3 regions of the Undibacterium sp. GrIS 1.8 genome follow, and region 3 is predicted to be linked to each of the others. Evidence: predicted binding sites of a transcription regulator. Region 3 holds the regulator's gene; each other region holds the start of a gene.
The links. Region 3 encodes FliA, which starts transcription of late flagellar genes. Its sites were predicted from a motif close to CTAAAGTTTNNNNNNNNNNNGCCGNTA; they were not measured.

Region 1 (4,294 bases), on a different contig from region 3:
TTGGCAATTTTCTCTGAAAATAAAGAATCAAATTGCCCATTAGGCAATAAGTAATGATCCCCAATAAAATAATCCATTGCTGACAAACCTGTGGTGCCAGGATAGCCAATCCAGGTAACTTGAATTGGTGCAGGCTTTCTGGCGAACAGTGTCAGGCGATTCATCGACGTATGCCCAGAGAGGTCGACCAAAATATCAATTTTATGCTCTAAGATTTGTTTAAAAACCTCATCATCATTTTTTGACTGTATGACTTCCCAGCTAGAAAAATACGACTTCAAGCGAGCGGTATCTTGATCTTCTTCTTGATTGTTATAGTAAGCATATAGCTCGACAAGGTCATACTTGCACAAATGTTTTAGTATGGGCTCAATAAATGTGGCTACTGCGTGGTTATAAAAGTCGCCAGAGACAACGCCTATTCGCAAGCAGCGATCACTGGTCTTATCATTGGTATGGACGGGCCAATGAGAGATTAGAGCTGATTCAAACCGTTTTGCAAAAAGTAAATGTTCTTGAAACAATTCTTTTGCGGTAAGAGTACCCGCCTCACTCAATAAAAATAATAGGGCTGTATTGGCACCATGGTCTTTGGGATCAAGCTCAATGGCTCTACGAAGTAGTCGTTCAGAATCCGCTATTGGTTCAGCAAGAAAGTTACCAAGAATGCCCAAGCTACGGTATGCGACGCTAATCAAGGGATCAAAATGCAAGGCTTTATTAAAACTGGCCTTAGCCTCGATATATTGGCGTTTTTCTACATACACCGTACCTAGATTGTTATAGGCAGATGCAAAATCTGGCCTCAACTCGACAGCCTTTTGCAGATGCAACAGAGCCAAATCTAATTCTTTCAATAGAAATAGAATGCCTCCCAGACAATTGTGCGCATCCGCCATATCAGGCGCAAGTGATGCTGCAAGGATCGCCTCAGCTTTTGCTTCTGGCAAACGCGCCCTCTGTTTGAGTACGTTTGCTAAATTAAGATGAGCTAAAGCAAACTCTGGCTTATATCGAATCAAGTCTCGAAAACAAGACTCAGCTTCCTCAAATTTGGATAGGGCTGCGAGCAGATTGCCTAAATTATTGTAAGCCTCCAGCATCTCAGGATTTAGCTGGATCGCTTGCTTATAGTGCTGCTCAGCAGAAGAGAAATTCTTCATTTGCGTGTAAGCGAGTGCCAGATTGAAATGCGCAATTGGATCATCAGGCAAAATACGCAACGCTCGCTGCATCGACGTCAACGACTCTTCTTTACGATTAAGCTCAAGCAGTGCAATCCCCAAAAACCGCCATGCAAAACCATGCTGGGGATTTTTTTTTGTCAGCTTATTTGCTAAACGCTCTACTTCTTTATACGCACCCTTCTCATACAACTTGACCAATTGATCGACGCCCTCTGAAAACACCACCGATTTTTTGGACGTCAGCGGCCTCAGTTTTGTACTAGATCGATTCTGAGTAGATGCTGTTAAAGAGGAATTGTTCTCGGTTTGATCTGGCGCCGGCGCCGTATTGCTATTTATATTGCTGCTAAAAAACTGTTCACGCAACTTGATAGCCTCTGCAACAACATTGTCATCACCTAGCGACTGCAAGATAGCGATGTAGGCAGACCAGTAGCTATCCGTGGTCGGAGAAGCTTGAATCGCGCGCTCAAAATATGTAAGCGCAGTCAATTGCTCGCCCTGTAATAAGCTTAATTGCCCCAATTGAAAATTGGCATCATCATGCTCCGGGACATGCGTCAGGATTAATTCATAGCACTCTTGTGCTTTCAAATGATTACCGCCTTGCATGTATTGCTTGGCCATGACCAACAATTGATCTATTGCCGCAAGTGCTTGTGCAGGCGAAGAGAGCTGGTTCTCCAAGACTTGGTGTTCCGTGGTCATGACACGACTAACCTCATGGTTTGATTTCCTTTTATGCCAGCGATAACGTGCAACTCGTTAGTACTAAAGAAAACGAATAGCAATCGTAAATAAGACACAGCGCGATCATTACGACATGTGAAAACGCTCTATTTCCATATACTCCCCCATATTTTCATCAAAAACCCCTTACTAACCAATGAATATATGGACACCTAAAAATACTCATATAGAGTATAAAAAAATTAGGATAAAACGATGAAAATAATCGAATAAATTAGTCCACACGACTAGCAGCATCATAGTATTTTTTACAATGAAACTGCCTTATCTCAATCCACTCCGATGAATTATGCGTGTATTGGAGAGATCAACGTGACATTAAGTAACTACCAGAATAGACTTTTATTTATTGCAGACATCGCTGGTTTGGATGCTCAGTTGTCTTATTTTTATCAAGATTAACAAAATTTATTGATAATCTATCTCGAAAATAAGATCAATTTCACCCTCAAGTAATTTGAATTGATGCCGTTTAGCGGGCAAGTAAATAAAACTTTACACCTTAAATAAAATATTTACTTGGGGAAATTCATTAAACTTTTTAGCTATCCGTCCGATACCTGATAGCAACGGCGGTCCTGTAGTCTTAACAAGACAGACCAAAGTTTAAGGCCACTCGCCAATTCAAATAACTTAGGTAAGGAGTATCACCATGGCTTCATTCATCAATACCAACATTGCCTCGCTCAATGCGCAACGCAATTTAACAACGTCCCAAAACTCCCTCGCGACTTCTTTACAACGTTTGTCCTCAGGTTTGCGTATTAACAGCGCAAAAGACGATGCGGCGGGTTTGGCGATTTCTCAACGTTTAACGTCTCAAATCGGTGGTTTAAACCAAGCTGTTCGTAATGCGAACGATGGTATCTCACTAGCGCAAACGGCCGAGGGTGATTTAGCCCAAATCGGTACTAACTTACAACGTATTCGTGATCTGGCTGTTCAGGCAGCCAACGGCTCTAACAGCGCATCTGATCGTGCTGCGATCAATAACGAATCCAATCAGTTGATCTCTGAGATCAACCGTGTTGCTAGCTCCTCTAACTTCAATGGCGTGCACTTACTTGATGGTAGCTTCACTGCGCAAACTTTCCAAGTTGGCGCAAACGGTACTTCAAACGATCAGATCAACATTGCATCAATCGCCAGCGCTCACACGTCATCCTTAGGTGTAGGCTCTAATTCTAGCTACTCCGCTAGTATTTCAGGCGGCACTAACGCAGTTGGTGGTCTCAACTCCGGCGATTTGGTCATTAACGGCTTTAATGTTGGCGCAACTAGCTCTGATGGCGTGTCTAACACAGCATCAAGCGGCAGCGCTATCGCAAAAGCTGCTGCGATTAATGCAGTCAGCGGCCAGACTGGTGTTACTGCAACGGCACAAGCTACAACATTGGCAGGCACGGCAGCAACTGGTTTCGCTACTGCAGTCGCTGCTGGCGACATCAAAATCAACGGTGTTGATATTGGTGCACTGGCAGCAGCAGGATCTGCAGCAGAACGCGGCGCTCAAGTAACAGCAGCTGTTAATGCAAAATCAAGCCAAACAGGTGTTACAGCAACATTTGACAGCACAACTGGTGCCGTATCTCTGGCCGCAGCCGATGCACGAAATATCACGATCACTAAATCGGCTAATGCTGGCGCTAATGACACAACAACGGGCTTGACTACTGGTGTTGCAGCAGCAACAGCTGGCGTCACTACTACAGTTGGTACAGTTAAATTGTCGTCGACAAGCTCTTCTGGTATCACTTTGGCAAATGGCGGTACAGGCACAACATCCGGCACAACCATTACAGGCACAACAGGCAATTCACTTGCAGCTGGCGAACTGACTATTAATGGTGTTGACATCGGTGCGGTTACTGGTGGCTCAACTGCAACGTTGCAAGGTGCTGCATTGGCTACTGCAATTAATGCCAAAACATCACAAACTGGTGTTACTGCAACGAATACTGCTGGTGTTTTAAGTTTTACTAGCTCACAGAATGCAGGCTTCACTATTACAACTAAAGGCAATGCAACATTAGCCAATACCGGTCTTGCAGTAGGTACAACAACGGTAGCGGGTGCTGGTGCAACAGCTTCTGGCTTGAGTGCTGGTAATACAGCGGCTACGGCTACGGTTGGTGCAGGTTTATCTTCATTAGATTTGACTACTGCTTCAGGTGCGACTTCAGCATTGGCAACAATTGATGCTGCTCTGGCATCAGTCAATAGCTCACGCGCTTCCTTAGGTGCTTACCAAAACCGTTTTGCTTCTGCTGTCAGCAGCTTGCAAACAACTTCGGAAAACTTGACTTCATCTCGTAGCCGTATTCAAGATACAGACTTCGCCTCTGAAACTGCCAACT
Region 2 (4,294 bases), on a different contig from region 3:
TCATTGGCAATCGCACCGACGATATTGCCGGGCTTTACGCCATGCGCATGGCCGACCTCGATCCGGAAGGTTTTCATACCAGCATCGGCCGGACGTTCTACACGTTCTCTTGGCGCGAAACTTGGTCGTGCGGCTCTGTCGTTGCGGTCACCCCGGTCGCCTCTATCAGAGCGATCGCTGCGGTCACCTCTGTCACCACGGTCACCCCGGTCATTACGCTCAAATTGATTGGTGCGGCTTGCACGTTCGTTGTTCCAGGTATCGTCGCTGGCTGGGCGCTTATTCTTATCGAGTAAAAGCGGTTCGTTACCACGTGCCATTTTTGCCAGAGCTGCTGCAATTTCTATCGCAGGTACATTATTTTCACGCTCGTAGTCTTCAATCACGGATTGGAATAAAGCCAAATCGCCAGAGGCCAGAGTCAGACTGATTTGTTCTTTAAAACGAGCAATCCGCACATCATTCACCGCCTGGATAGTCGGCAACTCTAATGGTGAAATTAACTGGCGGGTAGAACGCTCTATCGATTTCAATAAACCTTTTTCACGCGGAGTGATGAACAAAATTGCCTCACCGCTGCGGCCTGCGCGACCGGTACGACCAATACGATGGGTATAACTTTCCGGATCATGTGGTACGTCGTAATTAATCACATGGCTGATACGCTCTACGTCCAGACCACGGGCGGCAACGTCGGTGGCGACCAAGATATCGATCTTGCCGTCTTTGAGTTGTTGAATCGTGCGTTCGCGTTGCTGTTGTTGTACGTCACCGTTGATTGCGGCAACCGAGAAGCCTCTTGCTTCCAGCTTGCTTGCTAATTCTTCCGTACCCAATTTGGTACGCGAAAAAATGATCATGCCGTCAAAGGTTTCTGCCTCCAAAATACGGGTCAAGGCATCCAGCTTATGCATGCCGCTGACCAGCCAATAACGTTGGCGGATATTGTCGGCGGTACCGGTTTTGGCAGCGACGGTAATCTCTGCCGGATTGTCGAGATAAGTTTGGGCAATGCGCTTAATCGCGGATGGCATCGTGGCGGAGAACAAGGCCGTCTGACGAGTTTCTGGTGTCTCTTGCAAAATACGCTCTACATCATCAATAAAACCCATGCGTAACATCTCATCGGCCTCATCCAATACCAAAGTTTTAAGCTTGGATAAATCCAGCGAACCCTTGTCCAGATGATCAATCACACGACCAGGTGTGCCAACCACCACATGCACGCCACGACGTAATGCCGATAATTGCGGGCCATAGCTCTGGCCGCCGTAAATTGGTAATACATGAAAACCCGGAATATGCGTGGCATAACGCTGGAAGGCTTCTGCCACCTGAATCGCCAATTCGCGGGTCGGTGCCAGCACCAAAGCTTGTGGCGTCGTTTGCTTGATATCAATGCGCGACAAAATCGGCAGCGCAAACGCGGCGGTTTTACCGGTACCCGTCTGCGCCTGACCCAATACGTCACGATTTGCCAGCAGCGGCGGAATCGTCGCAGCCTGGATCGGTGATGGGGATTCGTAACCGACATCTTTTAAAGCGCGTAACAGCGGTTCGCTTAGATGCAAATCAGAAAATAAGGGGATTGGGGTATCGGACATAGTGCTCTCAGTTCTTATCAGGGCTAGCTCCGCGAATGCGCAGCCAAAGAGGCGTAGTTTACTCTTTTGTGAGAGCGGCGGGGCTGAGTTTGTGTGGATGAGGGAGTATGGCTTGAATTGGTTTGAATTGATTTAAATAGATTTAGCCGATCAGATGGTCAATCAGTATGAGCAAATGTCAGCAAACATGACAAAAGTGCATGCGCCTCTATTCTGCTACTGCAGCGTTTCCGTAACGCTGCTTTACGCTGGTGATTACACCAGAAATACTACTTGAACTCCTCCTTAAATTAATACTCCCCTTATGTATATTTAAGTTGTCCATACATTTACTCACATATAAGCCAATTTTTTAACAAATCATGGGGAGTATATTCATATCAGCCGATATCAGCATGGTAATCGATTTGTAAAATCACAAAATCAGATTGCAAACCCGAAAACTAGCACGCTAGATTCTGCACGGCATCGCTGAGTAGACAATATTTTGCTTAGACCTAAAAATAAGCTCAACTTTTCGGAAAACCGACCGATAAACCTAGTAATCCCTTATTCCGCCCCAAGCTAGAAAATTGCGTTTTGTAGGGACAAAGTTGCGTTGATGCAGCAAATGAAGTGGCGCATACAGCGGCACAAATCAGGTTTGTAGTATTTATTTAGTATTGGAAATGATATGAGTATCAGTCAAATAACAGGTAGCGGCAACGCCGTCTCCAGTGCGCCTGTGCCAGTGCTACAAACCGTTGCGTCTGCTGCAAAATCTGCAAATGCCACGACTGTCGCCGCGACCAGTAGCACCGACAATCAAGCCGCCTCCACCGCGCCGGTCAGCAGCGCGGAGCTGAAAAAATCGGTTGATGCGATTAATAACTTTATCAACTCTGACAATAGTGTCAATTTCAGTATTGATAATGACTCTGGAAAAGTCGTCATCAAAATCGTTGATTCTCAGACCAACACGGTGTTACGACAAATTCCGTCAGTGGAAGTATTGGCAGTGGCAAAAGATCTGGCTAAATTGCAGGGACTCTTAATCAACGATAAAGCGTAAACCAGCGCTAAACATCCGTCCCCTCACAAACGCTAGGATCAACGCTAGCACCAACGCCAGCCCAAACCTTGTCGGCTAAACCTACAACACGAAGCCGACAACACTAAACAGCCTCCCACGCACAGGCTGGCTCAAAAGCTGATTTGCACCTAGCAACAACTCCCTCACCATCCTCTTCTGCCGTATTTTCTGTTGATTTTTGATTTGAGCTTAGAAAAAGCACTTATTCTTTGCTTGGACTTTTCTATTTTGATTGATAATTAAATCGAGATTTCCATTGAAATAGCGCATGCCGTCTAAATTTTTGCGAAGTGGTAACAGCCTAATGGAAAATCTGGGTTAAAACTAAGTTCAGACCTCACAACTGAGAAAAAGCATGCAAAAGATGTCTGCAGATTCGCTTGATCTACCCGATTCGCTTGACCCTGCTGATCCGCTTGCGTGGCAAGAATTCCGTTCGCAAGCGCACCGCATGCTGGACGATATTTTGGGTTATGCAGAGCACATCCGCGATCGCCCGGTCTGGCAGCCAATTCCAGCAAAGACGCGTGAGCAGTTTCGGCAAAACTTGCCGGTGCACGGCAGCGAACTGACCGATGTACACCAAACGTTTATGCAAAATGTACTGCCCTATGCCGTGGGTAATACGCATCCCGGTTTTATGGGTTGGGTACATGGTGGTGGCACACCGGTCGGTACGGTGGCAGAAATGCTAGCCGCCGGACTCAACGCCAATCTCGGTGGCCGCGACCAGATACCGCTGGAAGTAGAACGCCAGGTTGTGCAGTGGATGCGGGAATTATTTAGCTTCCCAGATACCGCCAGCGGCTTATTTGTCACTGGTACCTCAATGGCAAATTTGATTGCGGTGCTGGTCGCCAGAACTGGTGTACTGGGCACGGAGATTCGTCATACGGGCATCGCTGCCAGCCCGAAACGTCTGATTGCCTACACGTCCGCCGGGGCGCATGGTTGCATCGCGCAAGCCATGGATTTGTCTGGTCTTGGCATGAACGCTTTGCGATTAATACCGATGAACGCCGATTTTCAATTAAATATTGCCGCACTAAAAACCGCCATTGCAGCTGATCGCCAGGCCGGATTAACTCCGTTCTTTATTGCTGGCACTGCAGGTACCGTAGATGTTGGCGCGGTGGATGATTTAGCGGCACTGGCCGATCTCGCACAAAACGAAAAACTTTGGTTCCACGTCGATGGTGCCTATGGTGCGCTGGCGATGTTGGCCCCCGATATTGCTCCGCAATTGGTGGGAATACAGCGCGCCGATTCGATCGCATTTGATTTCCACAAATGGGGGCAAGTGCCGTATGACGCCGGTTTTATTCTGGTGCGTGACGGTGCGGCGCACTACGATACCTTCGCCACGCCAGCCAGTTATTTGCGACGCGAAGCCAAAGGCATGGCGGCAGGTTCGCCCTGGCCTTGTGATTTTGGTCCTGATTTATCACGTGGATTCAGAGCACTTAAAACCTGGTTCACGATTCAAGTGTATGGCGCGGAACGACTAGGCCAGGTGATTTCTACCACCTGTAAATTAGCGCAATACATGCGGCAACAGATAGCAGCCAACCCGGCGCTAGAACTGCTAGCTCCGGTGTCGTTGAATATTGTTTGTTTT
Region 3 (4,294 bases):
AAATCTCAGCCACACGTGCTAGATAACATAGTCAGCGCCGGTGAGTTAGCCGACGTGATGACTGAAATCCGGTCTATGCGCGGTATGCTGGAAGCGCAATTGGCAGAGATATCCTGGACGAACACCCAAAAACGTCAACCTCAAAAGGCAGAAGTAATGCGAGAGATGCTGGCAACGGGTTTCAGCGCAAGCTTATCCCGTTATCTAGTCGATAAAATGCCAGAATCTGAAACCGTCGCTAGTAGTATGGATTGGATTAAAGCGATTTTAAATCGCAATTTATCCACTATCAATAATGAGAATGAAATTTTAGAAAAAGGCGGCGTTTATGCTTTGGTTGGCCCTACAGGCGTAGGCAAAACCACCACCACAGCAAAACTCGCTGCCCGTTGCGTGATGCGCCATGGCCCTGCCAAACTAGCATTGATTACGACGGATGGTTATCGTATTGGTGGCTACGAACAATTGCGTATTTACGGCAAAATATTAGGTGTGATGGTGCATTCGGTTAAAGATGAATCTGATTTACGGATTGCTTTGTCTGAACTAAAAAATAAACATACCGTATTAATCGACACGGTCGGCGTCAGCCAACGCGACAAAATGGTGACAGAGCAGGTTGCTATGTTGTCTGGTGCAGATGCCAATGTAAAACGCTTATTGTGTTTAAACGCGACCTCTACAGGCGAGACACTTAGTGAGGTCGTTCGGGCTTATCAGGGTAGCGGGTTGGCGGGATGTATTTTGACTAAGCTTGATGAGGCCGCGACTATCGGCGGCGTGTTAGATATCGCGATTCGTCAAAAGCTTCATATCTATTATCTCGCCAGTGGCCAGCGTGTGCCTGAGGATTTGCACATCGCAAACAAGCAGTACCTGGTTGATCGCGCATTCAAATTAAAACGAGAGACATCTGCCTATCGATTGCAAGATGAAGAGCTACCGATGGTGATGGCAAATGCGGCTATGGCTTCCGCCGCGAATACCAATAATGGTTTGCGGGAGGTGTCTTTTGGCTAGTTTTGATCAGGCAGAAGGCTTGCGCCGGATGTTAGAGGCGCCAAGACCGCGTGTGCTCACGTTTTTATCCGCTTTGCGTGACGAAGAAAAAAGTGGCATGCTTATTAATTTAGGTGCTTCTCTTGCGAGAAAAGGGCAGCAAGTCTTGATGGTTGATGCCAGATCTTCGGCCAATAGTATTGGCGCTTGGCTCAATGCAAATACCGAGCAGACCTTGTTGGACGTTGCAAGACAACGGCGTACAATGCAAGAGGCAGTAAAAATTGTATCAGCAGGCTTATCTGTGACGATGCTCTCAAAATATGCGACTGCGTTGGCGCGATTGCCCGCCGAAAATACTAAGCGTTTATCCCGTGTTTTTGATGTTGCTGCAAACAGTGCGGACTTGGTCATTGTGGACAGCGAAATTGATGGCGATGATGCGTTCCCGCTAGCTTCATTTGAAGAGAGCGAAGTCGTAATACAAGTATCTGCCAATGCGGCCACGATTAAAGATGCTTATGGTTTGATTAAACGTGTCAATAACCGTGTAGGCCGTCGTTCTTATGGTATTTTAGTATCGGGTGTAACAGAACCGGAAGCACGATTGGTTTATACCAATATGGCACAAGCGGCTAGTCGATATTTAGCAGTACCTTTGCATTTTGTTGGCTACGTGCCAGAGGACGATCACATGAAAAAAGCAGCGCATTTAGGTCGTTCGGTGATTGATGCATTCCCATTGGCGGGTGCCTCTATTGCGTTTTCTCAATTAGCTGAGCGGCTTGCCTTGACCGCAAGATCAACAGCCCGCTCAACATTAGGTTTACATGGATTGCCAGAGTTAGGTATTCGTCTCGGAATTTGATTGATTATGTACACCGCTAGCGGAAAATCAGATAAAAATTCCCTACTTACGGAGCATGCTCCACTAGTGAAGCGACTCGCTTATCAATTAAAAGCGAGATTGCCCCCCAGCGTCGAAGTTGATGACTTAGTGCAGGCCGGTATGATAGGTCTGCTAGATGCCGTTAACCGTTATGAAGATAATCACGGCGCACAATTTGAAACCTATGCAGTGCAACGCATACGCGGTGCAATGCTGGATGAATTGCGCAGCAGTGATTGGCTGCCGCGTGGTGTGCGCCAAAACATGCGCAAAATTGAAAACGCAATGAACGCATTGCAGCAAAAATTGGGACGTCCACCGCTAGAAACGGAAGTTGCTAAGTTGCTGAAATTGAGTCTGGCCGAATACCAGGATTTGCTGGGTGAGAGTGGTGGACATCAACTCGTGTATTACGAAGATTTTCATGATGCAGATACCAAAGAGCATTTCCTCGATCATTACTGTAACGATCGTTCAGGCGATCCTTTAGAAGATCTTTTGCATGGCGATTTTCGTGATGCTGTGATCTTCGCGATTGATAGTTTGCCCGAGCGAGAAAAGCTACTCATGGGTTTGTATTACGAACAAGAGCTCAATTTAAAAGAGATAGGCGCCGTCATGGGCGTATCCGAATCCCGGATATCGCAACTTCATAGCCAGGCAGTAGCCCGACTCAGGGCTTCTTTAAGGGAGAAAGCGTGGACTGGGCTAGCCTAATTGGATTTATCTTAGTAGTTGTCGGCATCTTTTCAGGCCAACTGATTGAGGGCGGACGCTTATCCTCCTTAGTGCAGCCTGCTGCATTTGTCATCGTTGTTGTCGGCACGATCGGCGCTGTATTGTTGCAAAGCCGGATGCCCACGTTTATCCGTGGTGTCAGGATGCTGAAATGGATTGTTTCCATGCCAGTCGATACCAGTAAAAAAACTATACAAGAGGCATTGATCTGGAGCGTAGTTGCTCGCCGCGAAGGTTTTTTGAGCCTTGAACGTTACATGGAATCCAGCAAAGATCCTTTTATAAGCAAAGGTTTACGCCTTGTTATTGACGGTATTGATCCTGCCCGCATAAAAGATATTCTCGAAGTTGACGTGTCGTTATACGAAATGGAGCAACGGCAAGCCATCAAGATTTGGGAAGCGGCTGGCGGCTATTCGCCAACTATCGGGATTTTAGGCGCGGTACTCGGCCTGATCCATGTGATGGAAAATCTGAGTGATCCCAGTAAGCTCGGTAGCGGGATTGCAGTCGCTTTTGTAGCGACAATTTACGGTGTAGGCCTGGCAAATTTGTTGTTCCTACCTATCAGTAACAAGCTGAAAGAAATTGTCCATCGTGAGGTAGTAAGGCGCGAAATGTTATCGGATATTTTTTACAGCATCGCATTTGGCGATAGTCCTCGAGTGGTGGAAGAGCGCCTGGCAAACCATAAAAACTGATATTAGCCATGGCCAGAAAGAAATATCATGAAGAGAGTGACAACCATGACAGATGGTTAGTTTCTTACGCCGATTTCATTACCTTGTTATTTGCTTTTTTTGTCGTCATGTATGCTATCTCATCGGTCAACGAAGGCAAGTACCGTGTGCTGTCTAATTCGCTTACAGGGGCGTTTGGTAAAGAGGTATTAGTTAAGCCGACTAAAAAAGATACCGACTTAGAGCCTGCGATTAAGTTAGATCCTCTTCCCATCATCAAACCCAGAAATACAGAGCCCTTACGCAAAGAGCGTGAGCAAATGACCGGGATCGCACGCGATATTCTGGCTGTTTTAGAGCCCTTGGTCAGAGAGGGTAAAGTAAGAGTCACACAGACAAGTCGTGGCGTTACGATAGAAATTAATGCAAGTGTGCTTTTTGCCCCGGGCGAGGCAAAGCTGAACGAAGATTCAAATCAGGCATTGAAGGCGATTGCATCGGTGTTAAAGCTGGACAATCACGCCATTCAGGTGGAGGGGCACACCGATAATCTACCTATTAAAAATACTAATTTTCCATCTAACTGGGAATTGTCCGCCGTGCGTGCCAGTACTGTCGTCCGATTATTCACGGAAAACGGCGTTGATGAAAATCGCATGACTGCCGTTGGACAAGGACCGAAAATGCCAGTCGGATCAAATGATACCGCGGATGGCAGGGCCAGAAATCGACGCGTAACGGTCACTATTCTGGCTATTTTGCCAGAATCGGGTGTTGACGTTCCGGTAACATCTGCCGATAAAAGAGCCAATTGAAGCTGGGATCTGCATGTAATATACAGGTGGAATATACAGAGTCGCTTACAAAAATACAGCGACGAACCCGTCGCTCCGTATGTTTTTTTGCTTAGCCGAGTGGAATCATCAATCAAATATGAATCCTTGGTTAAAATATACTCACTATGAGTATATTTAAATCGTCCAGACAA

Region 1: the regulator FliA is predicted to act here: its motif matches at 2,470-2,496, upstream of AAKU64_RS10085 (flagellin N-terminal helical domain-containing protein).
Region 2: the regulator FliA is predicted to act here: its motif matches at 2,113-2,139, upstream of AAKU64_RS00935 (flagellar protein FlaG).

What each region holds. Positions count from the first base shown of each region.
Region 1 covers NZ_JBEONQ010000017.1:51,318-55,611, reverse strand. The annotation lists gene AAKU64_RS10090 (O-linked N-acetylglucosamine transferase, SPINDLY family protein) at 1-1,895, opposite strand, end outside; gene AAKU64_RS10085 (flagellin N-terminal helical domain-containing protein) at 2,590-4,294, shown strand, end outside.
Region 2 covers NZ_JBEONQ010000001.1:215,790-220,083, forward strand. The annotation lists gene AAKU64_RS00930 (DEAD/DEAH box helicase) at 1-1,604, opposite strand, end outside; gene AAKU64_RS00935 (flagellar protein FlaG) at 2,278-2,655, shown strand; gene AAKU64_RS00940 (pyridoxal phosphate-dependent decarboxylase family protein) at 3,032-4,294, shown strand, end outside.
Region 3 covers NZ_JBEONQ010000014.1:16,585-20,878, forward strand. The annotation lists gene flhF (flagellar biosynthesis GTPase FlhF) at 1-1,020, shown strand, start outside; gene AAKU64_RS08550 (MinD/ParA family ATP-binding protein) at 1,013-1,867, shown strand; gene AAKU64_RS08555 (RNA polymerase sigma factor FliA) at 1,874-2,605, shown strand; gene AAKU64_RS08560 (flagellar motor protein) at 2,587-3,327, shown strand; gene motD (flagellar motor protein MotD) at 3,336-4,121, shown strand.